One region of the Streptomyces sp. NBC_01485 genome, then DNA from elsewhere that is predicted to be linked to it. Evidence: riboswitches for the same ligand, from Rfam matches in the RefSeq annotation. Region 1 holds a riboswitch; each other region holds the start of a gene.

What was found. Region 1 has a riboswitch for cyclic di-AMP ahead of OG352_RS32010 (M23 family metallopeptidase). Riboswitches for the same ligand answer to the same signal wherever they lie in the genome.
Region 2: it holds a riboswitch for cyclic di-AMP, as region 1 does, so the genes downstream of both, OG352_RS17515 (transglycosylase family protein) here and OG352_RS32010 (M23 family metallopeptidase) in region 1, are expected to answer to the same signal.
Region 3: it holds a riboswitch for cyclic di-AMP, as region 1 does, so the genes downstream of both, OG352_RS25790 (transglycosylase SLT domain-containing protein) here and OG352_RS32010 (M23 family metallopeptidase) in region 1, are expected to answer to the same signal.
Region 4: it holds a riboswitch for cyclic di-AMP, as region 1 does, so the genes downstream of both, OG352_RS35855 (M23 family metallopeptidase) here and OG352_RS32010 (M23 family metallopeptidase) in region 1, are expected to answer to the same signal.

What each region holds. Positions count from the first base shown of each region.
Region 1 covers NZ_CP109435.1:7,062,178-7,069,490, reverse strand. Annotated here, with positions in the region: gene OG352_RS32025 (bifunctional acetate--CoA ligase family protein/GNAT family N-acetyltransferase) at 1-610, opposite strand, end outside; gene OG352_RS32020 (HPr family phosphocarrier protein) at 791-1,072, shown strand; gene OG352_RS32015 (GntR family transcriptional regulator) at 1,259-1,954, opposite strand; gene OG352_RS32010 (M23 family metallopeptidase) at 2,143-2,892, opposite strand; cyclic di-AMP (ydaO/yuaA leader) riboswitch at 2,907-3,105, opposite strand; gene OG352_RS32005 (M16 family metallopeptidase) at 3,320-4,708, opposite strand; gene OG352_RS32000 (M16 family metallopeptidase) at 4,705-6,054, opposite strand; gene OG352_RS31995 (DNA gyrase/topoisomerase IV subunit A) at 6,326-7,313, shown strand, end outside.
Region 2 covers NZ_CP109435.1:3,821,764-3,829,076, reverse strand. Annotated here, with positions in the region: gene OG352_RS17525 (cytochrome P450 family protein) at 1-877, shown strand, start outside; gene OG352_RS17520 (transglycosylase family protein) at 1,094-2,242, shown strand; cyclic di-AMP (ydaO/yuaA leader) riboswitch at 2,451-2,621, shown strand; gene OG352_RS17515 (transglycosylase family protein) at 2,625-3,359, shown strand; gene eno (phosphopyruvate hydratase) at 3,781-5,061, shown strand; gene OG352_RS17505 (FtsB family cell division protein) at 5,180-5,656, shown strand; gene OG352_RS17500 (DUF501 domain-containing protein) at 5,716-6,321, shown strand; gene OG352_RS17495 (Ppx/GppA phosphatase family protein) at 6,318-7,259, shown strand.
Region 3 covers NZ_CP109435.1:5,689,856-5,697,168, forward strand. Annotated here, with positions in the region: gene OG352_RS25775 (glycosyltransferase) at 1-1,420, opposite strand, end outside; gene OG352_RS25780 (GNAT family N-acetyltransferase) at 1,462-2,526, opposite strand; gene OG352_RS25785 (HAD family hydrolase) at 2,785-3,687, shown strand; gene OG352_RS25790 (transglycosylase SLT domain-containing protein) at 3,697-4,179, opposite strand; cyclic di-AMP (ydaO/yuaA leader) riboswitch at 4,183-4,386, opposite strand; gene OG352_RS25795 (polyprenyl synthetase family protein) at 4,886-5,896, shown strand; gene OG352_RS25800 (LolA family protein) at 6,246-7,313, shown strand, end outside.
Region 4 covers NZ_CP109435.1:8,132,858-8,140,170, reverse strand. Annotated here, with positions in the region: gene OG352_RS35880 (MBL fold metallo-hydrolase) at 1-76, opposite strand, end outside; gene OG352_RS35875 (glutamate dehydrogenase) at 263-1,486, shown strand; gene OG352_RS35870 (TetR/AcrR family transcriptional regulator) at 1,506-2,126, shown strand; gene OG352_RS35865 (SIMPL domain-containing protein) at 2,167-2,937, opposite strand; gene OG352_RS35860 (SGNH/GDSL hydrolase family protein) at 3,149-3,934, opposite strand; gene OG352_RS35855 (M23 family metallopeptidase) at 4,170-5,171, opposite strand; cyclic di-AMP (ydaO/yuaA leader) riboswitch at 5,174-5,337, opposite strand; gene OG352_RS35850 (alpha-galactosidase) at 5,639-7,313, opposite strand, start outside.

The DNA of each region.
Region 1 (7,313 bases):
GTGCCTCGGCGCGCTGCTCCCGCGCACGCTGCACGGCGAGGGAGCGCTCGGTGGGTTCGAGGTCGAACTCCAGGCGGACGACGCCGTCCTCGAAGCTGCGCTTCTGGGTGTAGCCGGCGTCCGTGAACACCTTGATCATCTTGGAGTTGGCGGGGAGCACCTCGGCGGCGAAGCGGCGGATGTCTCGCTCGCGCGCGACGGCCGCGATGTGTTCGAGGAGCGCGGAGGCGACACCGCGCCCCTGGTGGGCGTCCTGCACGAGGAAGGCGACCTCGGCCTCGTCGGCGGGCGCGGAGGCGGCCATGCCGTCGGCACCGATGCGGTCATAGCGCACGGTTGCGATGAACTCGCCGCCGACCGTGGCCGCGAGTCCCACCCGGTCCACGAAGTCGTGGTGCGTGAAGCGGTGGACGTCCTTCGCGGACAGGCGCGGGTAGGGCGCGAAGAAGCGGTAGTACTTGGACTCGTCCGAGACCTGCTCGTAGAAGCTGACCAGGCGTTCGGCGTCGTCGACGGTGATGGGGCGGATGCGCGCGGTGCCGCCGTCGCGCAGCACCACGTCGGCCTCCCAGTGGGCGGGGTACTCGTGCCGGTCCGACGCGCTCTGCATGGGGCCCAGAGTACGGCTCGCATCTGACGACGGCGCGAGGCAGTCTGTGGAGGACGGACGTCGGATCGAGGCCGCGATCCGACGTCCGCGCACCGGGACGGGTCGCGAGGACCCGTCCCTCACACGCTTCACGTGTGGAACACTGGTCTAGACAACCTGAACACTGAAGGGCAGCATCACATGGCTGAGCGCCGCGTCAACGTCGGCTGGGCCGAGGGCCTTCACGCCCGCCCCGCTTCCATCTTCGTCCGGGCCACCACGGCCGCAGGTATCCCGGTGACGATCGCCAAGGCCGACGGCAACCCCGTCAACGCGGCCTCCATGCTGGCCGTTCTCGGCCTGGGCGCCACGGGCGGCGAGGAGATCGTCCTCGCCTCCGAGGCCGAGGGTGCGGAAGCCGCCCTCGACCGGCTGGCGAAGCTGGTCGCCGAGGGTCTCGAGGAGCTCCCCGAGACCGTCTGAGCAAGGACCGGCCGAGCAGGCCTTGTCTTATTCGAGGGGCGCGGTGCTCGTCACTTGAAAGACGTCGTCCCGCAAACTCCGAAGGGCTCGTCCGAAATTATCGGGCGAGCCCTTCGCATTTCCCGTTGACGGGCAGCGGAAATAATCCCCCGCGAATTATCCCCCTCTTTGTATACGGCTCCCGTGTTAATGCCGCAGGCCCGTCATGTTTACGGGAGGTTGCGAAGTCCTCACGCGGTCGGCGCGCTCCGGTCCGCCGGAAAAGCGCAGCCGGTGCACGGCGGTCGAGCGCTCGGTGTGCAGCGCCGTGACGGCCCGCGCGCGCTCCCCGTCGCCGCGCGCCACCGCGTCCACGATCGCGCCGTGCTCCGCCCAGGACTCCACCGGGTTGACCGGCGCCTCCACCGCGTACATCCAGGCGATCTTGTGGCGCAGCTGGGTGAGCATCGACGTCAGGGCGTGGCTTCCGGAGGACTGGGCGAGCGTCTCGTGGAACCAGCCCCCCAGGGAGCGCAGATCGTCGCTGTTGCCCCTCCTGGCCCGCTCCTGGCCCAGCCGGACGAGGCCGCGCAGCACCTTCAAGTGGGCCTCCGTGCGCCGCTGGGCGGCCCGGGAGGCGCCGAGCGGCTCCAGGAGCATGCGCATCTCCAGCAGGTCCGCGGCCTCCTGCTCGGTCGGTTCCGCGACGCACGCGCCCGCGTGCCGCCGCGTGACGACGAAGCCCTCCGCCTCCAGCGTGCGCAGCGCCTCCCGGACGGGGACGCGGGACACGCCGTAGCGGCGGGCGAGGAGTTCCTCCGTGAGGCGGCTGCCGCGCTCGTAGACACCCGCGACGATGTCGTCCCGGATGGCCGTGCACACCGAGTGCGCCGGAATACGCATGACGGACCTCCGCCTTAATCCCCGTGAAACGTCGACGATTGACGTGTGTTCCGTGACTCTATTGCAATGAGCGGGAATTTCCGATGGCGGGCCGGAATCCAGGGATATTTTTTGGACAGGAAGGCATCGAAAACGGCGAAAGCCCCGGCCGGAAGGGCCGGGGCTGGACGATCTGTCGCCGTGCGTCGTCAGACGTTCACGCCGTGCTGGCGGAGGTAGGCGACCGGGTCGATGTCCGAGCCGTACTCCGCGCTGGTGCGGGCCTCGAAGTGCAGATGCGGGCCGGTGACGTTGCCGGTCGCGCCGGACAGGCCGATCTGCTGGCCGGGGGCGACCTGCTGGCCCACCGAGACGCCGATGGACGACAGGTGGCCGTACTGGGTGTACGTGCCGTCGTTCATCTTGATGACGATCTGGTTGCCGTACGAACCGCCCCAGCCGGCCTCGACGACGGTGCCCAGGCCGACCGCGTGCACCGTGGTGCCGGTCGCGGCGTGGAAGTCGATGCCGGTGTGGCTGCCGGAGGACCACAGGGAACTGCTGGCGTGGTAGCCGGTGGAGACGTAGGAGCCGGTGATCGGCGGCACGAAGGCGTTGAGCAGCTTGCGCTCGGCCTCCCGGGCGGCACGCACGCGTGCCTCGCGCTCCTCCACGGCCTTCTTGGCGGCCGCCTCGCGCGCGGCCTCCTCGTAGGCGGCCTTCTTCTGCACGGCGACCTGGTCGTCGATCTGCTCGATGACGGATTCGCCGGCGGTGACGACGGGGATCAGCCCGGTCTGCTCGGGGGCGGGCTCGGCGGCGAAGGCCGGAACGGAGGCGACGGTGGCCATGACACCGGTGGTGGTGAGCGCCGCTACGCCCGCCGCGCGCGCGGTGGTGCGCTGCATGCGGCTGGGCCGACGGTGCTTCCCGGAGCGGACGGCACTGGTGGACGCCATGAAGCGGGGGGTGTCCTTTCCTTCCCTCTCGCCTACCGGGTTAGCTGACGGGTTCGGAGCAGGAAGGTCTCCTACGGGCCCCCTCGCGGCTCGCGCGGGCGTCCGATTCACCCCAGGGACTTCTGGGCCCCTCCAGCCGCGAAGGCGGCGACAGGAGGGAGGGTCCCCGGCTCCCCTGGCTCGCGCCGTACGGGGACTCGGCGATGGCTGTCCGGTGCCGCGGTTGCGGCGCACTGCCTGACGAACAGTCCGGACGAAGCTAAGCGGGACACCTTTGAATCCTCAAACGAATCCCGGTTTTTGTAGCGCATCCCACAGGGCAGACAGGCAGCCTCCACCTCAATTCGGACACCAGGAGGCCCTGGTGACGTGTCCGTCGACCAGGGCCCCTACGCGCGCGTGCCGTTGCCCGCGTCCGTCGTGCCGGCTACTCGGCGGAGACGACCTTCACCTCGCCGATGCCGAGGGCCTCGACCGGCTCCTTGATCTGAGCCGCGTCGCCGACGAGGACGGTCACCAGCCGGTCCACCGGGAAGGCATTCACGGCCGCCGCTGTGGCCTCCACGGTGCCGGTCGCGGCGAGCTGCTGGTACAGCGTCGCCTGGTAGTCGTCGGGCAGGTGCTGCTCGACCTGGTCGGCCAGGGTGCCCGCGACGGCCGCGGCGGTCTCGAACTTCAGCGGCGCCACCCCGACCAGGTTCTGCACGGCGACATCACGCTCGGCGTCGGTCAGGCCCTCGGCGGCGAGGGTGCGCAGCACCTTCCACAGGTCCTCCAGCGCGGGACCGGTGTTCGGGGTGTCCACGGAGCCGCTGATGGCGAGCATCGCGGCGCCCGAGCCGTCCGGGGCGGACAGCATGACCTGCCCGAAGGCACGGACGCCGTAGGTGTAGCCCTTCTCCTCGCGCAGGACGCGGTCCAGGCGGGAGGTGAGGGTACCGCCGAGGCAGTACGTGCCGAGCACCTGCGCGGGCCACACGCGGTCGTGCCGGTCGGCGCCGATCCGGCCGATCAGCAACTGCGTCTGGACGGCGCCGGGGCGGTCCACGATGACGACCCGGCCGGTGTCGTCGGCGGTCACCGGCGGCACCGGCCGCGGCTGCGCCGAGGAGCCCGTCCAGGCGCCCAGGGTGTCGCCGAGGAGCGCGTCCAGGTCGACGCCGGTGAGGTCGCCGACGACCACGGCGGTGGCCGTGGCGGGGCGGACGTGCTTCTCGTAGAAGGCGCGTACGGCTACGGAGTCGATCTTCTCGACCGTCTCCGCGGTGCCCTGGCGCGGGCGGGACATGCGCGCGGTGGCCGGGAACAGCTCCTTGGAGAGCTCCTTGGCGGCGCGCCGGGAGGGGTTGGCCAGCTCGTGCGGGATCTCGTCCAGGCGGTTGTGGACGAGGCGCTCGACCTCGCTGTCGGTGAACGCGGGCGCCCTGAGGGCGTCGGCGAGCAGACCGAGGCCCTTGGGCAGACGCGAGGCCGGCACTTCGAGGCTGAGGCGGACGCCGGGGTGGTCGGCGTGCATGTCGAAGGTGGCGCCGCAGCGCTCCAGTTCGGCGGCGAACTCCTCGGCGGAGTGCTTGTCGGTGCCCTCGGCGAAGGCGCGCGCCATGATCGTGGCGACGCCGTCGAGGTCGGCCGGTTCGGCGTCCAGGGGCGCGTCGAGGTGGATCTCGACGGCGACGACCTGCTGGCCGGGGCGGTGGCAGTGCAGGACCGTCAGGCCGTTGGCCAGCTCGGTGCGTTCGGGCGCCGGGAACGCCCACGGCTTGGCCTCGCCCGCCTGGGGCTGGGGGCGGTAGTCCATCGTGGCGAGCTCGGTCACCGGGCCGCCTCCTCGTTCTCGTCCTGGTCGGCGGGGGCTTCGGCGGCGGTCGGCTCGTAGACGAGCACCGCGCGGTTGTCGGGGCGCAGGCGGGCCTTGGCGACCTCCTGCACCTCCTCGGCCGTCACGTCCAGCACGCGCTGGACGGCGGTCAGGGCGAGCTGCGGGTCGCCGAACAGGACTGCGTAGCGGCACAGTTCGTCCGCGCGGCCGGCGACCGTGCCGAGCCGGTCGAGCCACTCGCGCTCCAACTGGGCCTGGGCGCGCTCCATTTCCTCGGCCGTGGGGCCCTCCTCGGCGAACCGGGCGAGCTCCTCGTCGATGGCGGTCTCGATGACGGGCACCTCGACGTCACCGGACGTCTTCACGTCCAGCCAGCCCAGGGAGGGCGCGCCGGCGAGCCGCAGCAGGCCGAAGCCGGCCGCGACGGCCGTACGGTCGCGGCGCACGAGCCGGTTGTAGAGGCGGGAGGACTCGCCGCCGCCCACGATCGTGAGCGCCAGGTCGACGGCGTCGCACGCGCGCGTGCCGTCCTGCGGCAGGCGGTAGGCGGCCATCAGGGCGCGGGCCGGGACCTCCTCCTCGACGATCTCGCGCAGTTGCCCGCCGATGACGTCGGGCAGCGAGCCGTCCCGGGGCGCGGGCTTGCCGTCGTGGCCCGGGATGGAGCCGAAGTACTTCTCGACCCAGGCGAGGGTCTCCTCGGGGTCGATGTCGCCGACCACGGAGAGGACCGCGTTGTTGGGCGCGTAGTACGTCCGGAAGAACGCGCGCGCGTCCTCCAGGGTCGCCGCGTCCAGGTCGGCCATCGAGCCGATCGGCGTGTGGTGGTAGGGGTGGCCGTCCGGGTAGGCGAGGGCGGTCAGCTTCTCGAACGCCGTGCCGTAGGGGACGTTGTCGTAGCGCTGGCGGCGCTCGTTCTTGACGACGTCGCGCTGGTTCTCCATCGACTCGTCGTCGAGCGAGACGAGCAGGGAGCCCATCCGGTCGGCCTCCAGCCAGAGGGCGAGCTCCAGCTGGTGGGCGGGCATGGTCTCGAAGTAGTTGGTGCGCTCGAAGCTGGTGGTGCCGTTCAGCGAACCGCCCGCACCCTGGACCAGTTCGAAGTGGCCGTTGCCCTTGACCTGGCCGGAGCCCTGGAACATCAGGTGCTCGAAAAGGTGAGCAAGGCCCGTACGCCCCTTGACTTCGTGGCGCGAGCCGACGTCGTACCAGAGGCACACCGCCGCGACGGGGGTCAGGTGGTCCTCCGAGAGCACCACGCGCAGGCCGTTGGCCAGGCGGTGCTCGGTCGCTGTCAGGCCCCCGGAGCCTGCCTGGGCTGTGGCGGTGTGACCCATGGGCATGTACGTCCCTTCCGATCGCGGACGCGGTCGTCGAAACCGCGGTTTTCCTGCCGGTCCTGCCACTGTATGCAAGCGCGCGGACGGTCGGCGAAGTTCCCGGACGGCGTACGCCCAGAGCGAGATCGCGTAGCCTGCGGGCAACCGTGAAGGAGATGCCTCCTGGCGCAGGGCCGGACGGCCGACGCCAGGCCCTCGCCCGCACTGTCAGTGCCACGGTCCACAATGGTCCGCGTCAGATCCCGTCACACGCCCCAGCAAGGAGCCGGCAGCGATGGCCCGCCGCAGCACGAAGACCCCGCCGCCCGACGAGTCGTACGAGGAGCGGATCCTCGACATCGACGTCGTCGACGAGATGCAGGGCTCCTTCCTCGAGTACGCGTACTCGGTCATCTACTCCCGCGCCCTGCCGGACGCCCGCGACGGCCTCAAGCCGGTGCACCGCCGCATCGTCTACCAGATGAACGAGATGGGCCTGCGCCCGGAGCGCGCCTATGTGAAGTGCGCCCGGGTCATCGGCGAGGTCATGGGCAAGCTGCACCCGCACGGCGACGCGTCGATCTACGACGCCCTGGTGCGCATGGCGCAGCCCTTCTCCATGCGCGTGCCGCTGATCGACGGCCACGGCAACTTCGGCTCCCTGGGCAACGACGACCCGCCGGCCGCCATGCGGTACACCGAGTGCCGCCAGGCCGAGGCCACGAGCCTGATGACCGAGTCGATCGACGAGGACACGGTCGACTTCACGCCCAACTACGACGGCCAGGAGCAGGAACCGGTGGCGCTGCCCGCCGCGTTCCCGAACCTGCTGGTCAACGGCGCGTCCGGGATCGCGGTCGGCATGGCCACGAACATGCCGCCGCACAACCTGGGCGAGGTCATCGCGGCCGCCCGGCACCTGATCCGCTACCCGGGCGCGGATCTGGATGCCCTGATGAAGTACGTTCCGGGCCCCGACCTGCCCACCGGCGGCCGGATCGTCGGCCTCTCCGGCATCCGGGACGCCTACGAGAACGGCCGCGGCACCTTCAAGATCCGTGCCACGGTGTCGGTGGACACGGTGACGGCCCGTCGCAAGGGCCTGGTGGTCACCGAACTGCCCTTCACCGTCGGCCCCGAGAAGGTCATCGCCAAGATCAAGGACCTGGTCGGCTCGAAGAAGATCCAGGGCATCGCCGACGTCAAGGACCTCACCGACCGTGCGCACGGCCTGCGTCTGGTCATCGAGATCAAGAACGGCTTCGTGCCGGAGGCGGTCCTGG
Region 2 (7,313 bases), 3.2 Mb from region 1:
GTTCGCCGCCGAGGGCGAGGCCGACCTCATCCACGACTTCGCGTTCCCGCTCCCCATCTACGCGATCTGCGACCTCCTGGGCGTCCCGCGCGAGGACCAGGACGACTTCCGTGACTGGGCCGGGATGATGATCCGGCACGGCGGGGGACCGCGTGGCGGGGTCGCGCGGTCGGTGAAGAAGATGCGCGGCTATCTGCTGGAGCTCATCCACCGCAAGCGTGCGGAGCTCCCCGCCGACCCGGCCCCCGGCGAGGACCTCATCTCCGGCCTCATCCGCGCCTCCGACCACGGCGAGCACCTCACCGAGAACGAGGCCGCCGCCATGGCCTTCATCCTCCTGTTCGCCGGCTTCGAGACGACGGTCAACCTCATCGGCAACGGCACCTACGCCCTCCTCACCCACCCCGAGCAGCGCGAACGCCTTCAGCGGTCACTCACCGAGGACGGCGGCGACCGCACCCTCCTCGAAACCGGCGTCGAGGAGCTCCTGCGCTACGACGGTCCCGTGGAGCTCGCCACCTGGCGGTTCGCGACCGAGCCGCTCACCATCGGCGGGCAGGACATCGCGCCCGGCGACCCCGTCCTCGTCGTCCTGGCGGCCGCCGACCGCGACCCGGCCCGCTTCACGGACCCCGACGCGCTCGACCTCTCCCGCCGCGACAACCAGCACCTCGGCTACGGCCACGGCATCCACTACTGCCTGGGCGCCCCGCTGGCCCGCCTGGAGGGCCAGACCGCGCTGGCCACCCTCCTCACCCGGCTGCCCGACCTCCGACTGGCGGCGGACCCGGCCGACTTGAGGTGGCGCGGCGGGCTCATCATGCGCGGCCTGCGGACGTTGCCGGTCGAGTTCACTCCGGAGCAATCTGGTCCATAACGGGTGTGTATCTGATCGCACATCTGATCGCTTGTCAGCCGGGGTGTGACCATTCGGGGGATGGAAGGTGACCGGCCCTCAACTTTGTGATCTTCACGTGATCTGCGCGGCATTAACTTGTGACAAGTGATCGTGTGCCGATACGTTCACTCGTCAGCGCGACGCCTCGGTTCCACTGGTCGCGCCGGTCACCGCTGTCCAGAGAAAGGCCCTCGCATGCTCTCCGGGAACGGTCGTCACCGTCGCCCCCGTCAGGCCCCGGCCCTCCTCGTCGCGGCAGGAGTGACCGGCTCCGCCATCGCCATCCCGCTGCTCGCCGCCTCCGGCGCGAGCGCCGCCGACGGCACGGTGTGGGACAAGGTGGCGCAGTGCGAGACCGGCAGCTCGTGGAGCGCCAACAAGGGCGACGGCGAGTACGGCGGCCTGAGCCTCACCCAGAAGCAGTGGGAGACGTACGGCGGGCTCGACTACGCGGCGAGCCCCGACCTGGCCAGCCGCAACCAGCAGATCGCCGTGGCGCAGAAGCTGCTCGCCGCCGAGAACATCGGCGCCTGGGGCACCTGTGGGCTGACCTCCGGGCTCACCCAGCAGAACGGCGCGCTGAACGTGGACACCGGCGTGGCGGACAACTCGTCCGACTCGTCCATATCCTCCGGATTGTCCGACCTGTCCAAGGAGTCATCCGGCTCGTCAGGCTCCTCCGGATCATCCGACTCGTCCGACTCCTCGGGCTCCTCGAACTCTTCGGGTGGCGACGACGGTTCGACCGAATCCTCCGGATCATCCGACTCGTCCGGTGATTCATCGAGTTCGCCATCTAGGTCCCCTTCGTCCCCCTCATCTCCTTCGCCTTCCTCGCCCTCTTCCTCCGCCGGTGAGGGCGGCTCCGTCGGCAAGGGTGACGCGCAGGGTTCCGACAGCTCGCCCACAGTCACCCCAAATCGGGATGACTCGGACAAGGCGCTCCAGGATGTGGGCTCTTGGAGCCTTGTCGACACCAGCACCCTCGGCTCCGGCCGTCATCGTGGCGTCACCGCCGACGAGACCGCTGCCGAGGCCGCCGCCAAGGTCACGACCAAGCGCGCCACCGCCCCCACCGCCCCCGCCGCCCCCGCCGCCCCCACCGCCCCCACCGCCCCCGCCGCCCCCGCCGGCGGCGCGGACGGCACCGATGTCGCGGCCGCCTCCACCGGTCGGCATGCCGCGGCCACCTACGTCGTCCAGGCCGGCGACTCCCTCGTCTCCATCGCCGACTCCCTTGGCCTCGACGGCGGGTGGCGCGCCCTCTACGCCGAGAACCAGGACCTCATCGGCGCCGACCCGAGCGACATCGTCCCCGGTCAGACCCTCGACACAGGGGTTTAATAGGGCGCAAAGCCCAAGAAAAACAGCGGGAGTTCGCGTCACGCTTCGCGCCGAATGTCCGGTTTGGTGAAAGTGTGGGATGAGTCTCAGAAGCCCTGATCGTCTTTGGAATTCGGCCGATCGCGTGTCTACGGTCGAGGCCGCTCGGCAACCCGAGCCCCGGCCGTCGCAACGCCGAATCCTGCCAGCGGCGCCCCGGGAACAGTCGTCGCGTCAAGCGCCGTAGGCAGGAGCGGGGGACCCAAGGTAAGTGCCGCACCGGGCAGTTGACCGGAGTGGCTTGGGGTGAAGCCGTGCCTCGTGAAAGCGAGAGCGCGGCCGGGCAACTCAACCGGCCCGAACCCGACAGCTCACCTCGTAGGCGTCGGTGAGGGGATCCACCATGCTGTTTTCCGGTAAGGGCAAGCACCGCCGTCCGTCCAAAGCCACCCGCGTCGCCGCCATGGCCGGCGTGACCGGCGTCGCCATCGCCGCCCCGCTGATGGTGGCGGGCAACGCCTCCGCCGCCACCGCCTCCGAGTGGGACACCGTCGCCCAGTGCGAGTCCGGCGGCAACTGGTCCATCAACACCGGCAACGGCTACTACGGCGGCCTGCAGTTCTCCGCCTCCACCTGGGCCGCGTACGGCGGCACCGCCTACGCCTCCACCGCCGACCAGGCCGGCAAGTCCCAGCAGATAGCCATCGGCGAGAAGGTCCTCGCGGGCCAGGGCAAGGGCGCCTGGCCGGTCTGCGGCACCGGCCTGTCCGGCGCCGCCTACAGCGGCGGCAGCTCCTCCGACTCGTCCTCGTCGAGCAGCTCGAACGGCTCCAGCGGTTCCAGCAGCTCCGGCTCTTCGGAGAGCTCGGACAGCAGCGCCGGCACCCGTTCGACCGAGCAGCAGAGCGCCACCCGCTCGACCGACCGTCCGGCCGCCGCCAAGACGGTCACCACCCCGACCGGCCAGAAGGTCGAGAAGGGCGACGGCGAGTACAAGGTCGTCAAGGGCGACACCCTCAGCTCCATCGCCGAGAAGCACAAGGTCGAGGGCGGCTGGCAGAAGCTGTTCGAGCTGAACAAGGACATCGTCGACGACGCCGACCTCATCTTCCCGGGCCAGCAGCTCCACCTGAAGTGACAACCGGCTCCCAGAGAAGCCACAGCGCCCTCACAACCCAGGTCGGCACACTGAAGACCTCGTGAGGGTCACCCCCCGTCCCCACGGGGCCCCCGCTCCGGTGCGTGTTCCCCCGTACGCACCGGAGCGGGGTTTCTCTTTGCCCGCCCGGCATGCCGCCTGTTCCGAGATGCCGACTGTTCTGCATATCCCGATATGCCGATATCCCGATGTCGCCTGTTCGACATGTCCCGTCCGTCTTTCTCGGCCATCCCCTTTGTTCCGGACTGGAACAATAGGTAGGGTCAGTCCGTCCATAGGGCGGTCGGTCGGCTGCCGACGTCCCTCGGGCGGTTAGGCTCTAGTCGCAAGGCTCTGCAAGGGCTCATCACGGCCTGCGCGCCCCGCACTTCCAGCGTCACATCCGAAGAAGGAGATGCTCGTGCCGTCCATCGACGTCGTCGTAGCCCGGGAAATCCTCGACTCGCGAGGCAACCCCACCGTCGAGGTCGAGGTCGGCCTCGACGACGGCAGCACGGGTCGTGCCGCCGTTCCGTCCGGTGCCTCCACCGGCGCCTTCGAGGCCATCGAGCTGCGCGACGGTGACCCGAACCGCTACCTCGGCAAGGGTGTCGAGAAGGCCGTCCTCGCCGTCATCGAGCAGATCGGCCCGGAGCTCGTCGGCTACGACGCCACCGAGCAGCGCCTGATCGACCAGGCCATGTTCGACCTGGACGCCACCGACAACAAGGGCTCGCTCGGCGCCAACGCCATCCTCGGCGTCTCCCTCGCCGTCGCGCACGCCGCCTCCGAGGCCAGCGACCTGCCCCTCTTCCGCTACCTGGGCGGCCCGAACGCGCACCTGCTGCCCGTTCCGATGATGAACATCCTGAACGGCGGCTCGCACGCCGACTCCAACGTGGACATCCAGGAGTTCATGATCGCGCCGATCGGTGCGGAGTCCTTCTCCGAGGCGCTGCGCTGGGGCGCCGAGATCTACCACACCCTCAAGAAGGTGCTGAAGACCAAGGGCCTGTCCACCGGCCTCGGCGACGAGGGCGGCTTCGCCCCGAACCTGGAGTCCAACCGCGCCGCGCTCGACCTCATCATCGAGGCGATCAAGCAGGCCGGTTACGTCCCCGGTGAGCAGATCGGTCTCGCGCTCGACGTCGCCGCGTCCGAGTTCTACAAGGACGGCAAGTACGAGTTCGAGGGCAAGTCCCGCACGGCCGCCGAGATGACCGAGTACTACGAGGAGCTCGTCTCCGCGTACCCGCTCATCTCCATCGAGGACCCGCTGTACGAGGACGACTGGGACGGCTGGAAGACCATCACCGACAAGCTCGGCGACAAGGTCCAGATCGTCGGCGACGACCTCTTCGTCACCAACCCCGAGCGCCTCGCCCGCGGCATCGAGGAGGGCTCGGCCAACGCCCTGCTCGTCAAGGTCAACCAGATCGGCTCGCTGACCGAGACCCTGGACGCCGTCGAGATGGCCCAGCGCAACGGCTTCAAGTGCATGATGTCCCACCGCTCCGGCGAGACCGAGGACGTCACCATCGCCGACCTCGCCGTCGCGGTGAACTGCGGCCAGATCAAGACCGGCGCCCCGGCCCGCTCGGACCGCGTCGCCAAGTACAACCAGCTGCTGCGCATCGAGGAGATCCTCGACGACGCCGCCGTGTACGCCGGCCGCAGCGCCTTCCCCCGCTTCAAGGGCTGAGGGCCCGTACAGCAGCACCGCCGTATAGCCGCGTAGGCAGCGTCGTACGTACGTCCCCGTACTCGGTCCCGTACCGTGTGCGGGGACGTACGCACGTGGGAGACGGGAGGCGGAGGACATGGCCGTGAAGGACCGGGACCGGTTCTCCACCGCGACGAGGATCAAGCTGCTCGGGGAGCAGACCGCGGCCCGGGTCTACCGCTCCCAGACCAAACGCCAGGCCCGCCGCTCCCGCCTCACCGGCCGCGCCGCGCTGCTCGCCCTCGTCCTGTGCACGCTGATCGTGGCGCTGGCCTACCCCATGCGCCAGTACGTCTCCCAGCGCGCCGAGATCGCCGACCTGGAGCGCGAGAAGCAGCAGGCCAGCGAGCGCGTCGAGCAACTGCGCGACCTCAAGGCACGCTGGCAGGACGACGCGTACGCCGAGCAGCAGATCCGGCAGCGGCTGCACTACGTGCTGCCGGGGGAGACCGGTTACGTCGTGATCGACCCGGACGCGGCCAGACAGTCCCGCGCCGACCTCGGGGCGGCCGACCGCCCCTGGTACTCGAACGTCTGGGACGGCGTCGACAAGTCGGACGCCTCCGACCAGTGAAGACACCCGAGAACCAGCAGTGAACACACCAGTGAAACCGTGCACTTAGAGAGACAGGTATGGAAACGCCCCCGCCGACCACCCCGCGCACCGAGCCCACCGACGCGGACGTCGAGGCCTTCAAGCAGCAGCTCGGGCGCCCGCCGCGCGGCCTGCGCGCGATCGCGCACCGCTGCCCGTGCGGTCAGCCGGACGTCGTCGAGACGGCCCCTCGCCTGCCCGACGGCACGCCCTTCCCGACGCTGTACTACCTGACGTGCCCCAAGGCCAACTCGGCGATCGGCACGCTCGAGGCGAACGGCGTGATGAAGGAGATGACGGAACGGCTCCGGTCCGACCCGGAGCTGGCCGCCGCCTACCGTGCCGCGCACGAGGACTACCTCCGGCGCCGGGACGAGATCGAGGAGCTGAAGAACTTCCCCAGCGCGGGCGGCATGCCGGACCGGGTGAAGTGCCTGCACGTGCTGGTGGGCCACTCCCTGGCGGCCGGCCCGGGCGTGAACCCGCTCGGCGACGAGGCCCTGGCGATGCTCCCGGAGTGGTGGCGCAAGGGCGCGTGCGTGACGCCTGCCCAGCCGCCGGCCGGCGAGGGGTGGCAGGTGGAGACGTCCGAGGACGGCGCGGGCCACTTCGCCTTCAAACCGATCGAGGAAGACCCCCGGTGACCCGGGTCGCCGCCGTCGACTGCGGTACGAACTCGATCCGCCTGCTCGTCGCCGACGCCGACCCGGACACGGGCGAGCTGGTCGAACTGGACCGCCGGATGACGATCGTCCGCCTCGGCCAGGGCGTCGACCGCACCGGCCGGCTCGCCCCCGAGGCGCTGGAGCGGACCTTCGCGGCCTGCCGGGAGTACGCGGCCGCCGTCAAGGAGCACGGCGCGGAGCGGCTGCGCTTCGTCGCAACCTCCGCCTCCCGGGACGCCGAGAACCGCGACGAGTTCGTGCGCGGGGTGCTGGACGTCCTGGGCGTCGAGCCCGAGGTCATCACCGGCGACCAGGAGGCCGAGTTCTCCTTCACCGGCGCGACGAAGGAGCTCAAGGGCCGCGCGGACCTGGCGAAGCCCTACCTGGTGGTGGACATCGGCGGCGGCTCGACGGAGTTCGTGGTCGGCGACGAGCACGTCCAGGCCGCCCGCTCCGTCGACGTCGGCTGCGTGCGGATGACCGAACGCCACCTGGTCGTGGACGGCAAGGTCACCGACCCGCCCACCGCCGAGCAGATCGCGGCCATGCGCGCCGGCATCGAGACGGCCCTCGACCTCGCCGAGCGGACGGTCCCGCTGAGCGAGGCGCGCACCCTGGTCGGCCTGGCCGGTTCCGTGACGACGATCTCGGCGATCGCGCAGGAACTCCCCGCGTACGACTCGGCGGCCATCCACCACTCCCGCGTCCCGTACGACAAGGTCCGCGAGATCACCGAGTGGCTGCTGCGCTCCACCCACGCCGAGCGCGCGGCGGTCCCGTCGATGCACCCGGGCCGGGTGGACGTGATCGCGGCGGGCGCGCTCGTACTGCTGACGATCATGGAGCGGACCGGCGCGGACGAGGTCGTCGTGAGCGAGCACGACATCCTCGACGGCATCGTCTGGTCACTCTGCTGAGCAGGGACGAAGCCCGTTTGAGCGCGCCTGAGGGGCTCGAACGGGCCCCTCGCG
Region 3 (7,313 bases), 1.4 Mb from region 1:
CCGGCCGCAGTCGCAGCGCGCGCCGGGCGCGCAAATACCCCACCGGCCCATAGAGCATGCCGCGCCGCTGGAGCCGGGACAGCCGCCCGGGCCAGGCGTGCGCCCGGTCGTCGTGCCCGCCGGGCGCGCCCCCCGCACGCGCCTCCGCCCCGGCTCCCGCCCCCACGCCTCGGGCCTCCGCTTCCCGACTCGCCGTCAGCCTTCGCGCGTACGCCAGTCCCCTGGGCAGTCGGGCCAGGAACGCGGGCAGCAGGCCGGGGCGGTTGACGAGGATCGCGGTGAGGTAGGCGGTGAGGCCGGCGCCGTAGCCGTACGCCTGGGTCTCCAGGTCCTGCCAGGTCTCCCGGTGGTGGTGCCAGACCAGCGCGTGCGGGGTGTAGTGCAGCCGGTGGCCCTCGGCGAGGACGCGGACGAACCCGTAGAGGTCGTCGCCGCCCCGCGCGCGCGTGCCCGCACCCGTCGCCGGGTCGAAGCCGCCGACCGCCCGCAGCACCTCCGTACGGAAGGCCATGCTCGCGCCGGAGCCGAAGCGGCCCGCGGTGAAGGGGAACAGCGGCTCGTCGGCGGGCGGGTCCAGTGGGTCGTACGTGCGTGCCGTGAAGCCCTTGGCGAAACCGCCGTGGCTCTCCAGGAGGACCTGGGCGGGCGTGCGCAGCCGGGCCGGGAGGATGAGGCCGGTGGCGCAGCCGAGGCGGGGGTCCGCGGTGAAGGGCGCGGTGAGTTCCGTGAGCCAGCGCGGGTCCGCCACGACGTCGTCGTCCGTGAAGGCGATCACCTCGCCGTGCGCGACCGCGACGCCCCTGTTGTGCGCGACGGCGAGACCGGGCACCGGCTCGGTCACGTACCGCACGCGCTCGGCGTACTTGTGCTCGACGAGGTCCCGGGTCGCGTCCGTCACGGGCGCGTTGTCGACGACGACGATCTCGAAGTCCGGGTGGTCCTGGGCGAGGAGCGAGTCGAGGGCGTGGGCGAGCAGCGCGGCGCGTTCGCGGGTGGCGATCACGACGGTGGTGGACGGTACGGGCGTCGGGCCGGGCGGCGGGTCGGGTACCGGGTCTGACGTCTGGCCTGGTGCCGGGCCTGGTGGTGGACCGGGCAGGTGGACGGGCCCTGTCGAAGCGTGTCCGCGGGCGGCGAGGCCCACCAGGAACGTCTTCGGATCGGCGCCCTCCGGTACCTGCGCGAGCAGCGTCCCGACCGGCCGCCCACCCCGCCTGACCAGCACGAACACCGGTCCGTGCGTGACGGGCCGGCTGCCCGGACCGGGTCTGAGCACGCCACCCCCGTCCAGACTCCCGTCCAGACCCCCGTCCAGTTCGAGGTCGAGGTCGAGCTCGGCGACCTGCACCGGCCGGATCTCCAGGAACCTCTGTATCTCCCGCCGTACGGTCTCCTGCTGCACAGCTCTTGCGCGGAACATGAACCCCCCTTGTCTCATGACCGTGCCGACCGGCGATCCCGTCACGGCCGGCGCAGGCGGCCCGCGCCCTTCAGCGTCCGTGCGGCCGCCGCGGCGAGCCCCGGCCGGTTGCGCACGAAGTGGTGCGCGCGGCGGGACGGTTCGCGGCTGAGCCAGTAGAGCGCGGCGCCCGCCCCCGGACGGGTCCACGCCCCCTCGTACACGGGGATCTCCCCTGTCTTCAGCGAGTCCTTGTACTCGGCCGCGCCCCGCCCCAGGTCGAGCAGGCCGATGCCCTCGGCGGCGGCCGACTCGGCCATCCGCAGATGCAGCACCAGGCCGGGCGAGAACTTCGCGAACTCCGGTTCGTACGACGGGAACCAGCAGGCCAGGACGGTCGACGAACGCAGTCCGAAGTGCGCGGCGATCGGCTGCTCACCGGCGTACAGGACGGACAGTGTGCCGGCGCACTCCGGCGCGCGCGTCTCGGCGAGCGCCGCCACGAGCCGGGTGATCCACTCCTGGGCGAACCGGTCCCGGCGGCCGGTCCTGCGGTACTGCCCGGACTTCCACGCCATGAGCGTGCGCAGCGCGGCCGGGTCGCGTTCGTCGAACACGAACCGCAGCTCCCCGACCTGACGGCCGAGCTTGCGCTCCTTGGCGAGCGTCGTCTTCAGGAACTTCGGCGACTGGGCGCGCAGTACCGACTCGTAGGTCTCGTAACCCTTTTCGACGTCGATGACATAGGAGGTGTACTCCTCGGCCGCGTGCGGGACGAACAGCCCTTGTTCCGCCTCCAGGTTGTCGAAGGCGAAGCTCGACAGCGAGCACGCCCGCATCAGTTCGGCGGCGTTCAGCCCGAGACCCGGGGCCAGCACCGCGCCCTGCGCGTCCGAGACGCCGTACGCGAGGGCCTGGCCCTGGCCGAGCCGGCCCCGCTCATGGGGCAGGAAGCCGACCGGCTCACGCCCCTCGTACACCACCGCCACCCGCGCGCGGGGCCGCACGAGCCCCACGGCGTCGGTGAACTCCGGTTCCATGAAGGGGTTTCGCGGAAGCGTCGACGCGGCACGCAGCGCGCGCCACCGCTCCCTCTCCCCCTCGCCGAGGTCTTCCGGCCTCAGCACACGAATGCGCCCACTGCTCAACCTGACCCCCCGATCAAGTCCCCCCTGGACACCTGGACGGTACCGCTCCATCAGGGCGTGGCGGTAGGTAGCGTGGCATGTTGTTGCCAACCGGTGCAGAGGCCTTTAACCGTCCGCTACCCGGCGATGCGTCAGAAAGCCGTTTCTTTTAAAGGGGAGTTGGCAGAACCGGGCAGCACCCGGTCGTCGTTCGGTGCGCGTCGAACCCGGGGGCTGCGGGATCCGTATTCTCTGATCATGGCCGCACCCACCGCATATGCCGCACGCACCCGGTACTCCCCGTACTCCCTCATCGCCACCGACCTGGACGGAACGCTGCTCCGCGGCGACGACACCTTCTCCGACCGGTCGCTCGACGCGCTCGCGCGGGTGGCGCACGCGGGCGCACGCCACCTCGTGGTGACGGGCCGGCCGGCCCCGCGGGTACGACCGCTGCTCGACCGCCTGCACAGCAGGGGGCTCGCGGTGTGCGGACAGGGCGCGCAGTTGTACGACGCCGGCGCGGACCGTCTGCTGTGGTCGGTCACCCTGGACCGGGAACTGGCGGAGACCGCGCTCGGCAAGATCGAGGCGGAGGTGGGGCAGCTGTACGCGGCCGTCGACCAGGACGGCGTCGACGGGCTGACGCTCATCGAGCCGGGCTACCGGATGCCGCACCCGACCCTGCCCGCCCTGCGCGTCGAGCGGCGCGACGACCTGTGGTGCGAGCCGATCAGCAAGGTGCTGCTGCGCCATCCCACCCTGTCCGACGACGAGTTGGCGGCGACGGCCCGCTCGGCGGTCGGCTCGCTCGCCACGGTGACCATGTCGGGTCCCGGCACGGTCGAGTTGCAGCCCTGCGGGATCACCAAGGCGACGGGCCTGGCGCTGGCGGCCGAACACCTGGGCCTGCGGGCCGAGGACACCATCGCCTTCGGGGACATGCCCAACGACATCCCGATGTTCGACTGGGCCGCGCGCGGAGTCGCGATGGCCAACGCCCACCCCGAACTCAAGGCGGTGGCCGACGAGGTGACGACGTCGAACGAGGACGACGGCGTGGCCGTCGTCCTCGAAAGACTGTTTCCGCAGGACCCCGTTGGACCCTCTAGGACCCGTAGTACCCGTGGACCCCTAGAGACTGACCTCAACGCCCCGTAAGGGGGACTGTCAGTACGCGCCGAAGACGTTGTCGATCGAGCCGTACCGGGCGGCCGCGTAGTTGCAGGCCGCGGTGATGTTCGCGACCGGGTCGTACGAGTTCCACGACGTGCCGGAGACGTGGTAGGCGTTGAAGGTCGGGTCGATCACCTGGAGCAGGCCCTTGGACGGGATGCCCGCGGCCGCGTTGGAGTCCCAGAGGTTGATGGCGTTGGGGTTGCCCGAGGACTCGCGGATGACGTTGCGGTAGATGCCGTTGTACGACCCCGGGATCCCGTGCTGCGCCATGACCTGGAGGGACGCGCGGATCCAGCCGTCGAGGTTGTTGGCGTAGCCGAGGCTGGTCGCGGTGGCGACGGTCGGGGTCGCCGCGGAGGCGCTGGTCGCTCCGATGATCGGGAGGGCGAGCACGGCCGCGCCGGCGGCGGCGGCGGTGAGCGTGCGGACGAGACGGGTACGCCGGTTGCGGCGCGGCTGAGCGACAGCGGACATGACGAAGTTCCTCTCCGGCGCCTGCGAGGTGAGCTGTCGGGTTCGGGCGGGAGCTGCCCGGCCGCGTCCTGACGGACGCGACTTCACCCCGAGCCGTACCGGTATGTCTGAAGCATCCGGTTTGGCGACTTACCTGGTTCCCCCGCTCCTGCCGTGCGGTTCTCTCGGAGGGTGACGGGCGGCGGCAGGATTCGGCGTTCCGCCCGACAGGTCGGGAACGTATGCGACGGCACATGTCCGGAACAAGTGGCGAATTCACAGATCAACCCTATTGACCTCTGTCTGTGGCCTATGGGGTGCTTGATCCTTTGTGTGCGCAAAGCGCCAACTTGCTTGGGGTTGCGGGGGATGCGGGGGATCGGCGGGGTTGCGGGCCGGAGCCGGGTCGCCGTGGCGAGTGAGCCAACTCACCGACGTTCGCAAGAGTGGCAAATCGGACATTAATCCGAACTCGTACCGAAAGGAACGTCGAGGGGCTGGGTGTGTCGGTAACCGACATAAATCATTACTTCTGGGTAACTCTATAAATATCTGTTCATACGTACTGATCAGAAACATAACGGGCGTGATCCGATACCGCCGGGCCTGTAACCGTGGGGGCTATCGGTGATCGAAACGTGACCGGATACGCTGACTTGAGTGGTGGCAGAGACCTATCGACAAACCGCGTAATCGCCAGTGGACACCAGCAGACAGGAGACCCCTCGTGACCGTCGTCGGGCCGTTCGGGCTGAGCGTGCGGGACCAGGCTCTGGAAGCCGATGTCCAGGCCGGATTGGCGGCTGTCGAGGAAGGCTTGCTCGAGGCCACCAAGAGTGAGGTCCCGTTCATCACGGAGGCCGCCCAGCATCTCGTGCGGGCGGGCGGGAAGCGGTTCCGGCCCCTGCTCGTGGCCCTCGCGGCGCAGTTCGGTGACCCGTACGCGCCGGGCATCGTGCCGTCGGCCGTGGTCGTCGAGCTCACCCACCTGGCCACTCTGTACCACGACGACGTGATGGACGAGGCAGCCGTGCGCCGCGGGGTGCCCAGCGCCAACGCACGCTGGGGGAACTCGGTCGCCGTCCTCACGGGTGACTTCCTCTTCGCGCGCGCCTCCCACATCCTGGCCGACCTCGGGCCGGAGGCGGTGCGGGTGCAGGCGGAGGCGTTCGAGCGGCTGGTCACCGGGCAGATCCTGGAGACGGCCGGGCCGACGGACGGGCGCGACCCGGTCGAGCACTACCTCGACGTGCTCGCCGGCAAGACGGGCTCGCTGGTGGCGGTGGCCTGCCGGTTCGGGGCGATGATGTCGGGCGCCGACGAGACGGTCGTCGACGTGCTGACGCAGTACGGCGAGCGGCTGGGCGTCGCCTTCCAGCTCGCGGACGACGTCCTGGACATCGCGTCCGACTCGCACGAGTCGGGCAAGACGCCCGGCACGGACCTTCGCGAGGGCGTTCCCACGCTGCCCGTGCTGCGGCTGCGGGAGCGGGCGGCGCGGTTGTCGTTGCCCGAGGACATCGCGCTGTGCGAGCTGCTGGACTCCGACCTCAGTGACGACGACCGGCTCGCCGAGGCCCTGGAGGCGCTCCGGGCCCACCCGGCGCTGGAGCAGGCCCGCCGCGACACCGTGCGGTACGCGAAGGACGCGCGGTCCGCGCTGGCGCCGCTGCGGGAGTGCGACGCGAAGGCGGCGCTGCTGGAACTCTGCGACGCGGTGGTCCACCGAGCCGGCTGACCCCCTCCGCTCCGGAACGTCCACCGCCTTCTCCGGAACGTCCTCCACCCCGGAACGCCCTCCACCCGGAAACCCCTACGGGTTCGAACCCCCGCTCGTCGGAACCTCCGCTTGTCGGAACCCCCGTTCGTCGGTACCCCTACGGGTTGGATGCCGCCTCACCGCCTTCGTGTCATACCCCAGGCGTACACGGAGTTGGCTCCCCGGTCTGACGCTTTTCCGTGTGCGATTTGGTCAGATGGGAACCACGGAAAACATCACTCCTCACCGATTCGGGTGAGAATGGCGGCTTGGGGTGGGACGTTCAGCGGTATGACCGGCCGCCGCCGACGACGGAGGTAAGGCACACATGGCACCGAAGGCAACCGACGACACCATGACCGGCGGGGAGCCGAACGGCGGGACGTTCGACGGCGGGGAGGCCAAGGATCTGCGCGCCGGGCGGCGCAAGGCCGTGCGGTACGTCGTCCCGGTCACCGTGATCGGTGTCGCGGCGGCGACGATCGGGCTGGTCCCCGCGCTCGCCGACTCCGGCGACCCCGACCTGCCGAAGATCACCGCGCAGCAACTCCTCGACAAGATCGCCGCTTCGGACGTACAGCAGTTGTCCGGCACGGTGAAGATCACCACCGATCTCGGGCTGCCCGACCTCGGCGGGCTGGAGAGCGGTCTCCTTTCCGGCGCCGCACAGCAGGGCGGTGACGGTTCGTCCGCCGACCCGTCCGCCAAGCTCACCGAACTCGCCTCCGGCACGCACACCCTGCGCGTCGCCGCCGACGGCCCCGACAAGCAGAAGCTCTCGCTGCTGGAGAACGCGGCCGAGTACAGCGTCATCCACAACGGCAAGAACGTGTGGGGGTACGACAGCGCCTCCAACGAGGTCTATCACTCCACCGTCGACGAGAGCTCCAAGAAGGGCGAGACGGAGACCCCCGTTCCGGCCACGCCCAAGGACCTCACCGAGGACGCCCTGAAGGCGGTCGACGACACGACCTCCGTGACCGTCGACGGCACCGTCCATGTCGCCGGCCGCGACGCCTACAAGCTGCTGGTCAAGCCGAAGCAGTCCGGTTCCACGGTCGGCGCGATCAGCGTGGCCGTGGACGCGAAGACGGGCCTGCCGCTGAAGTTCACGCTGACCCCCGCGAGCGGCGGCGCCGCCGTCGTGGACGTCGGCTTCACCGAGGTCAGCTTCGCCAAGCCCGCCGCCTCCACCTTCGACTTCACCGCCCCCAAGGGCGCGAAGGTCACCGAGGGCGACGCGGCCGACAAGGGCGACGCGGGAAGCGGCAAGTGGGACAAGGAGGGTGCGACGGAGAAGACGCCGCAGCACTCCGACCCGTCCGGCGACGACTTCGCGCAGGGCTTCGGCGGCGCCGACGGTCTGAACGTCCTCGGCGAGGGCTGGACCTCCGTC
Region 4 (7,313 bases), 1.1 Mb from region 1:
CACCGCTCGGGTCCGCGCCGAAGGCCGCGGGCCGCTGAGCGCGAAGCCCGGAGCGCATGGGACGGAAACCGGACACGGTACCTCCAGGTGGATTCGCTGAGGCATTCCATTATGGTCGCCCCCCTCCGACAACACGGGGGCGTCCCGGTGACTCGGGGGCCGCGAGCCCGCTTTGACACCGCGCCCGCCGCCTTCCGATACTGACCCACTGTTCAGTACCAGCCGTAGCCCCGGCACCGTCCGCGCCGGTCGAGGAGCCCGTATGACCGCCCCCGCCCCCGCCCCCTACCTGTCGCTCACCTGGACCGACCACGTCACCGGCCGCCAGGGTTTCCTGGTCGTCGACCGGCTCGTGCGCGGTGTCTGCAGCGGCGGGCTGCGGATGCGGGCGGGCTGCACCCTGGACGAGGTGACCGGGCTCGCCCGCGGCATGAGCCTCAAGGAGGCCCTGCACTACGACCCCGAGGCGCGCTACGTCCCCCTGGGCGGCGCGAAGGGCGGCATCGACTGCGATCCCCGGGATCCGCAGGCGTACGGGCTGCTGGTGCGGTACCTGCGCGCGGTGCGGCCGTACGTGGAGAGCTGCTGGACCACCGGCGAGGATCTGGGGCTGACCCAGGATCTGGTGGACCGGGCGGCCGCCGAAGCGGGGCTGGTGTCGTCCGTGCAGGCGGTCTACCCCCTGCTGGAGGACGAGGACGCCGCCCGCGCGCGGCTCGCCGCCGCCTTCGCCGTCGAGGTGGACGGCATCGGCCTGGACGAGCTGGTCGGCGGCTGCGGGGTCGCCGAGTCCGTGCTGACGGCCCTGGACCGGGCCGGGGTGGCGTACGCCGGGACGCGGGTCGCCCTGCAGGGGCTGGGCACGATGGGCGGGGCCACGGCGCGCTTCCTCACGCGCGCGGGGCTGACGGTCGTGGCCGTCGCGGACGTCAAGGGCACGATCGCCAACCCGGCCGGTCTCGATGTGAAGGCGCTGCTGACCGCGCGGGACGCGCACGGCACCGTGGACCGCGCCGTACTGCGCCCCGGGGACCGTGAGCTGCCGGGCGACGCCTGGCTGTCGGTGGCGGCGGAGGTGCTCGTACCGGCCGCCGTGTCGTACGCGATCGGCGTCGAGGAGCAGGAGCGCATCGGTGCCCGGTGGATCGCCGAGGCGGCCAACATGCCCGTCCTGCCGGAGGCTGAGGCGCTGCTGCACGCGCGCGGGGTGAGTGTTTTGCCGGACGTCGTCGTCAACTCCGGGACCAACGCCTGGTGGTGGTGGACGCTGTTCGGCGACATCGGCGCGGACGCCGAGGAGGCTTTCGCGTACACGCGCCGCTCGATGCGCGCCCTGGTGGAGCTGGTGCTGACCCGGGCGGAGGCGGACGGGACGACGCCCCGGGCCGCCGCGCACACGATCGCCGCGCGACGGCTGCCGGTGATCGCGCAGCGGTTCGGCCCGGCGAAACCGGGCGATCCGGGGCAGTTCGCGACGACGGATTAGGACGGATTAGGGTGACGGCGTGGCAAGGGTCCGGTTGAGTGTGGCCGAGCGGCGTGCGGAGCTGCTGCGGGCCGCCATCGAGCAGATCGAGGCGCGGGGCGTGGCGGCGGTCAGGATCGCCGACGTGGCCGCGGCCCTCGGGGTGAGCAACGCGCTGGTGCTCTACCACTTCTCGACGAAGGAGCAACTGGTCGCCGACGCCTTCGCGTACGCGGCCGAGGACGACCTGGCGCGGCTGCGCAAGCTGGTCGGCCGCCGGACCACGGCACTGCGCAGGCTGCGGTCGGCCGTGCGCTGGTACGCGCCGACGGGCCAGGCCAAGGGCTGGCGGCTGTGGATCGAGGGCTGGGCGGTATCGCTGCGCGAGCCCGCCCTGCGGGAGGTCGCCCGGGACCTCGACAGGGCGTGGAAGGCCGTGCTCGCCGAGGTGATCACGGAGGGCGTGGCCGCGGGCGAATTCCGCTGCCCGGACCCGGCCGGCACGGCCCTGCGTCTGACGGCCCTGCTGGACGGTCTCGCCGTCCAGCTCACGTCCTACGCGGGCGCGGTGTCCCGGACCCGCGCGCAGGAATGGGTCGACGAGGCCGTGACCCGGGAACTCGGCCTCGCCCCCGAAACGTTGAGCGCCCGGAAGCGCTGAGAATCCGGGACCGGCGCCCGCACAGGACCCGGCCGCCCACTCAGTCCAGCTCGTACACCGCCGTCACAGTCGCCGTCGCCCGGATCTCGCCGGGGGCCACGGGCACGGCGCCCATGCCGGCACCCGGGGTGTCCCCGGCCGACGGCGCCGGGCGTGAAGAGCTGGAGGCGTCCTCGCTGAGTGAGACGAGTCGGCCCAGTCGGCGGTCGCTGAGGCGGGCGTACTGCTCGGCCTTGGCGTGGGCGTCGTCGTGCGCGGCCTCGCGGGCGCGGGACCGCAGCGGGCCGGGGTCGGAGACGTCGAAGGCCACGGAGCTGATCCGGGCCGCGTCGCCGCCGGCGTCGGTGATCGCCTGCAGGACCGCGCCGGTCTTCGCCACCTCGCGCACCTTCACGGAGAAGGCCTGCGCGGCCTGGTAGCCCTTCAGCCGCGCGGTGTTGTCCGCGTAGTCGTAGACGGGGCTGAGGGAGACGCCCTCCGTGCGGACGTCCCGGTCGGCGACGCCCTGGGCGCGGACGGCGGCCAGCAGCGCGGCGGCCGCCTTGTTCTGTGCGTCCACCGCGGCCTGCGAGGTCTTGGCGGAGGCCTCGACACCGGCGCCGACGACCGCAAGGTCGGGCGCCGCGCTCGCACTGCCCTCGCCGGTCACCGTGACGGTGGCGGGACTGTCCGGCGCGAGACGGACGGCCCCGGCCGGGTGGGCCGGCGACGCGACGGCCGCGGGCGCGGCGAGCGCCGGGACGCCCAGGGCGAGCAGGGAGACGAGGGCCACGGCGACGGGAGTACGGGGACGGGTGCGGGGAAGAGGCATGCGGGACCGGTCCTTCGAGGCGTCGGGGGAACGGGATGCGGGTGCAGGTAGGGCTGGTACGGGTGCGGTCATCCCAGCACCCGCACCGGCCCCCGCCCGCGCACCACTCCCGTGCGCTCACCTCACTGGTGGAGCGGCCGACCGTACGACCTCGACGGCCGACCGCGTCCACCCGCAACCCTCGCGGTCTCCCTGCTCAGGCCACGGCTGCTCAGGCCACGGCCGCGATCCGCATCCTGATGTCGTCCGGCGACAGCGCGCCCTTGGCGGTCACGTGGTCGCCGGAGGACTCGCCGCGCAGCCGGCGTCCGATCCACGGCACCAGGTACTCGCGCGCCCAGTGGACGTCGTCGCGCCGTACGTCGAGGGTGCCGCGCGGTGGGAGCGGCGGCCAGGGCTGCTCCGGGTCGGCCGGGACCTCGAGGCCGAGGGCCTCTCCGGCGCGCAGCGCCACGCGCGTGTGCCCCTCCGGGGAGAGGTGGAGCCGGTCGCCGTCCCAAGCCCTGCGGTCCTGCACGGACTTGAGGGACCACAGGTCGAGCACCGGGCAGCCGTACCGGTCGGCGACGGCGCGGACATGCCCGTTGTAGGTGGCGATCTTGCCCCGCAGGTGCTTGAGCACGGGGACGCCACGGGTGTCGAAGCCGGTGGTCACCATGACCGTGCCGGCTACGGCGGTCAGGGACGCGATCGCGCGCTCGAAGCGCTCGGCGACCTCGTCCGGGTCGGTGCCGGGTCGGAGGATGTCGTTGCCGCCCGCGGAGAAGGAGACCAGGTCCGGGGCGAGCCGCAGCGCCCTGGGGAGTTGGTCCTCCATGATCTGGTCGAGCAGCTTTCCGCGGACCGCGAGGTTGGTGTACCCGAAGTCGCCTTCGGGCCGCCGGTCGGCGAGGAGTACCGCGAGCCGGTCGGCCCAGCCGACGAACGCCCCGTCAGGGCCGGGGTCGCCGACGCCCTCGGTGAAGCTGTCCCCCACCGCCACGTACGACCCGATCACTGATCTGTTGTCATTCTTCGAATCGTCTGCCACAGCAGTTCATGATTCACCTTCGAATGTGACTTACGCGACCGTAGGAAAGGGTTGACGGACGGTGAGATAAGCCACTCCTAAAGAGTTCCCCAATCAGGGAATAAGAGACCGCACACCGAAGGCCGGACCCGGGGATCGGGGTCCGGCCTTCGGCAGCGTGTCAGGCGTGTCGAGCGTGTCGGGCGGAGGTCGTCGGCCGGGGTCAGCCGACGGCGACGCCGTGCGAGCGGAGGTAGGCGACCGGGTCCACGTCCGAGCCGTAGTCCGGCGTGGTGCGGATCTCGAAGTGCAGGTGCGGGCCGGTCACGTTGCCGGTCGCGCCGGAGAGCCCGATCTGCTGGCCCTGGGTCACGGTCTGGCCGGCCGAGACGGAGAGCTGGGAGAGGTGGCCGTACTGGGCGTAGTAGCCGTCGGCGAGCCTGATGACGACCTGGTTGCCGTACGCGCCGCCCCAGCCCGCGGAGACGACGGTGCCCGCGCCCACGGCCTTGAGGGAGGTACCGGTCGGGACGACGAAGTCGACGCCGGTGTGGTAGCCGCTGGACCACATGCTGCCGGCCACGTGGTACCCGGTCCCGACGGTCGCGCCGGCCACGGGGAGGCCGTAACCACTGGAGGTACCGGTGTCGGCGCCGGTGCTCGTGCTGCTCTCGGCGGCCTGGGTGGTCGCCTTCGAGGAGGACGACCCGGACGACGAGGACGCCCCGGACGAAGAAGGCGACGAGGACGACGGGGACGACGCCTTGTCGTCGGACGACGCCTTCGAGGAGGACCAGCCGGACGACGACCCGGTGGTGCCGGTCGTGGCCTTCGCGCCGATCGACAGCTTCAGGCCGGGGTGGATCAGCGACGGGTCGCCGCCGACGGCCCGACGGTTGTCCTGGTACAGCTTCTGCCAGCCGCCGCTGACGTTCTGCTCGTCGGCGATCTTCGAGAGGCAGTCGCCGGACCGCACGGTGTAGGTCCTGGCACTCGTGGCAGCGGCCTTCTTCTGCGCCACCGGAACGGACTGCACGGCCTTTTCCGAAACAGACTGCGAAACCGTCTGCGCGGCGGACTGTGCGACGGACTGAGAGGGCGCCGCATGGGCGCCGGTGGCGCCTATGAGCGGAAGGGCGAGCGCGGCGCCGCCGGTTCCGGCGACGGCTATGGAGCGGGTGAAACGCTGGGACTTCGGACGACGGTGCTTACCCTTCGCGGGCATGGCCAATTCCTCTCCGGCGCCTGCGAGGTCAGCTGTCGGGTGCGGGCTGGAGATGCCCGGCCGCGCCGAGGCGCGGCTTTACCCCAAGCCTGTTCCGGGACCGGAACAGGCGGTTCTACCTGTGGGTCCCCCGCTCCTGCCTTACACGGATGGGTGAGCGGACACCGGACGGCGGCAGGATTAGGCGTCCGTCCGGATTGGGGTGGAACGTAAGCGACCAAGACGCACAGGGACAAGCAGAGGTTGCACGGATAACGCTTTTCTCTTGATCCCCTGTGCGTATTCCCAGTCACGCTCCGTCAATCAATAGGCCCGCTTTTCGCCAAGCGCCCTGGAAAAGCACGCGAATTACGTGAACATGACGGACGACGTACGGTCACTGATATGACGCTCCTCACGTGACACATCTCCAGGTCCCTTTACCCCAGAGCGAGTTGGAAGGAAGGATCCAATTCGGGACAGAACACTCAGATGCGACGCAGGCGGATAACCATCGCATCAAGGTCGCCCCGCAGTCCGGTACGCAACCCGTGGTGCAACAGCACGGCACCTCGGTGAACTTCGCCCGTTTCAAGGCATTCGTACAAAGATGTCGGGTCGAGTCCGCGCAGCCGCAGCGCCGGAACCGGCTCGCCGAACCGCTGGGCCTGGAGCCGGGCGAGGACGACCGCCTCGTCGCCCCGCACGTACTGGACGGCGCTCAGGCCGCCGGCCGGGGGCCGCAGCCGGTAGAGGTCGCCGTGCTGCACGAGGGGCCGGATCTCCTTGTAGAGGTCCACCCACTCCCGGGCCTCGGCGAGGTCCGCCTCGCTCCACTCGGCGAGGTCCCCGCCGACGCCGAGCACCCCGGCCATGGCGCTGACGAACCGGAAGCGCAACGAGCTGATCCTGCCGTTGAGCTGGGTGTTCGGGCTGTCCGTGACCCACGCGGCCATGACCCGGGCGGGGTGGATCTGGCTGAAGCCGTGCTGGATGTCGAGCCGGTCGAGCGGGTCGGTGTTGTCGGAGGTCCACACCTGGTCGGTGCGGCTCATGATCCCGAGGTCGATGCGCCCGCCGCCGCCCGAGCAGGACTCGAAGGCGACGCCCGGGTGGGCGGCCCGCAGCCGGTCCAGGAGGGCGTACAGGGCCCGCACATGGTCGACCCAGAGGCGCTGCGGGTAGGGGTCGTCCGGCCAGCCGGCGTCGGTGAAGCAGCGGTTGAAGTCCCACTTCACATAGTCGACGGGGGCGCTGGACAGGATGGCGTCGAGTCGCTCCCAGAGGTACTCCTGAACGTCCTCACGCGCGAGGTTCAGTACGAGCTGATTGCGGAATTCCGTCCGCTTTCGCCCTGTTTGGAACTGCACCCAGTCCGGGTGTGCCCTGTACAGCTCGCTGTCGGGGTTGACCATCTCGGGCTCGACCCAGATGCCGAACTGCATGCCGAGGCCGTGCACCTGGTCGGCGAGGGGCTTCAGGCCGTTCGGGAAGCGGTCGGGGTTGGGCCGCCAGTCGCCGAGTCCGGCGTGGTCGCCGGTGCGCGCCCCGAACCAGCCGTCGTCGACGACGAACAGCTCGACGCCGATCGCCGCGGCGCGCCGGGCGAGGGTCGCCTGCTGCTCCTCGGAGATGTCGAAGTAGGTGGCCTCCCAGGAGTTGAACAGCACCGGGCGGTCCTGTCCGGCGTCCGGGATCACGTGCGCCCGCTGGTAGGCGTGCCAGGTGCGGCTCGCGCCGCCGAACCCGGCGTCGCTCCACAGGCCGGCGAAGACGGGCGTGGTGAAGGACTCCCCCGCCGCCAGCCGCAGCAGGCCCGAGTCGTCGTACCCCGCGCCGCCGGTGATCTGCACGCGCGCGTCGGGGAGTTGGGCGACGGCGATCCGCCAGGAGCCCGACCAGCCGAGGGCGCAGCCGTAGACCTCGCCGCGCTCCTCGGTCGCGTCGGTGTCCAGGGCCACCCAGGGCAGGTGCTGGTGCCCGGTGTGACCGCGGCGGCTGCCGATGACCTGCTCACCGTAGGTGAGGGGGGAGCGCGTGAGCCGGGACTCGGCGGCCCAGCGGCCGTGCAACTGCGACAGCCGCCAGTCGTCGCGCTCGGGCAGGGTCCAGGTCGCGGAGTCGGCGCGCAGCAGCTCCAGCGGCTGCTCACCGTCGTTGCGC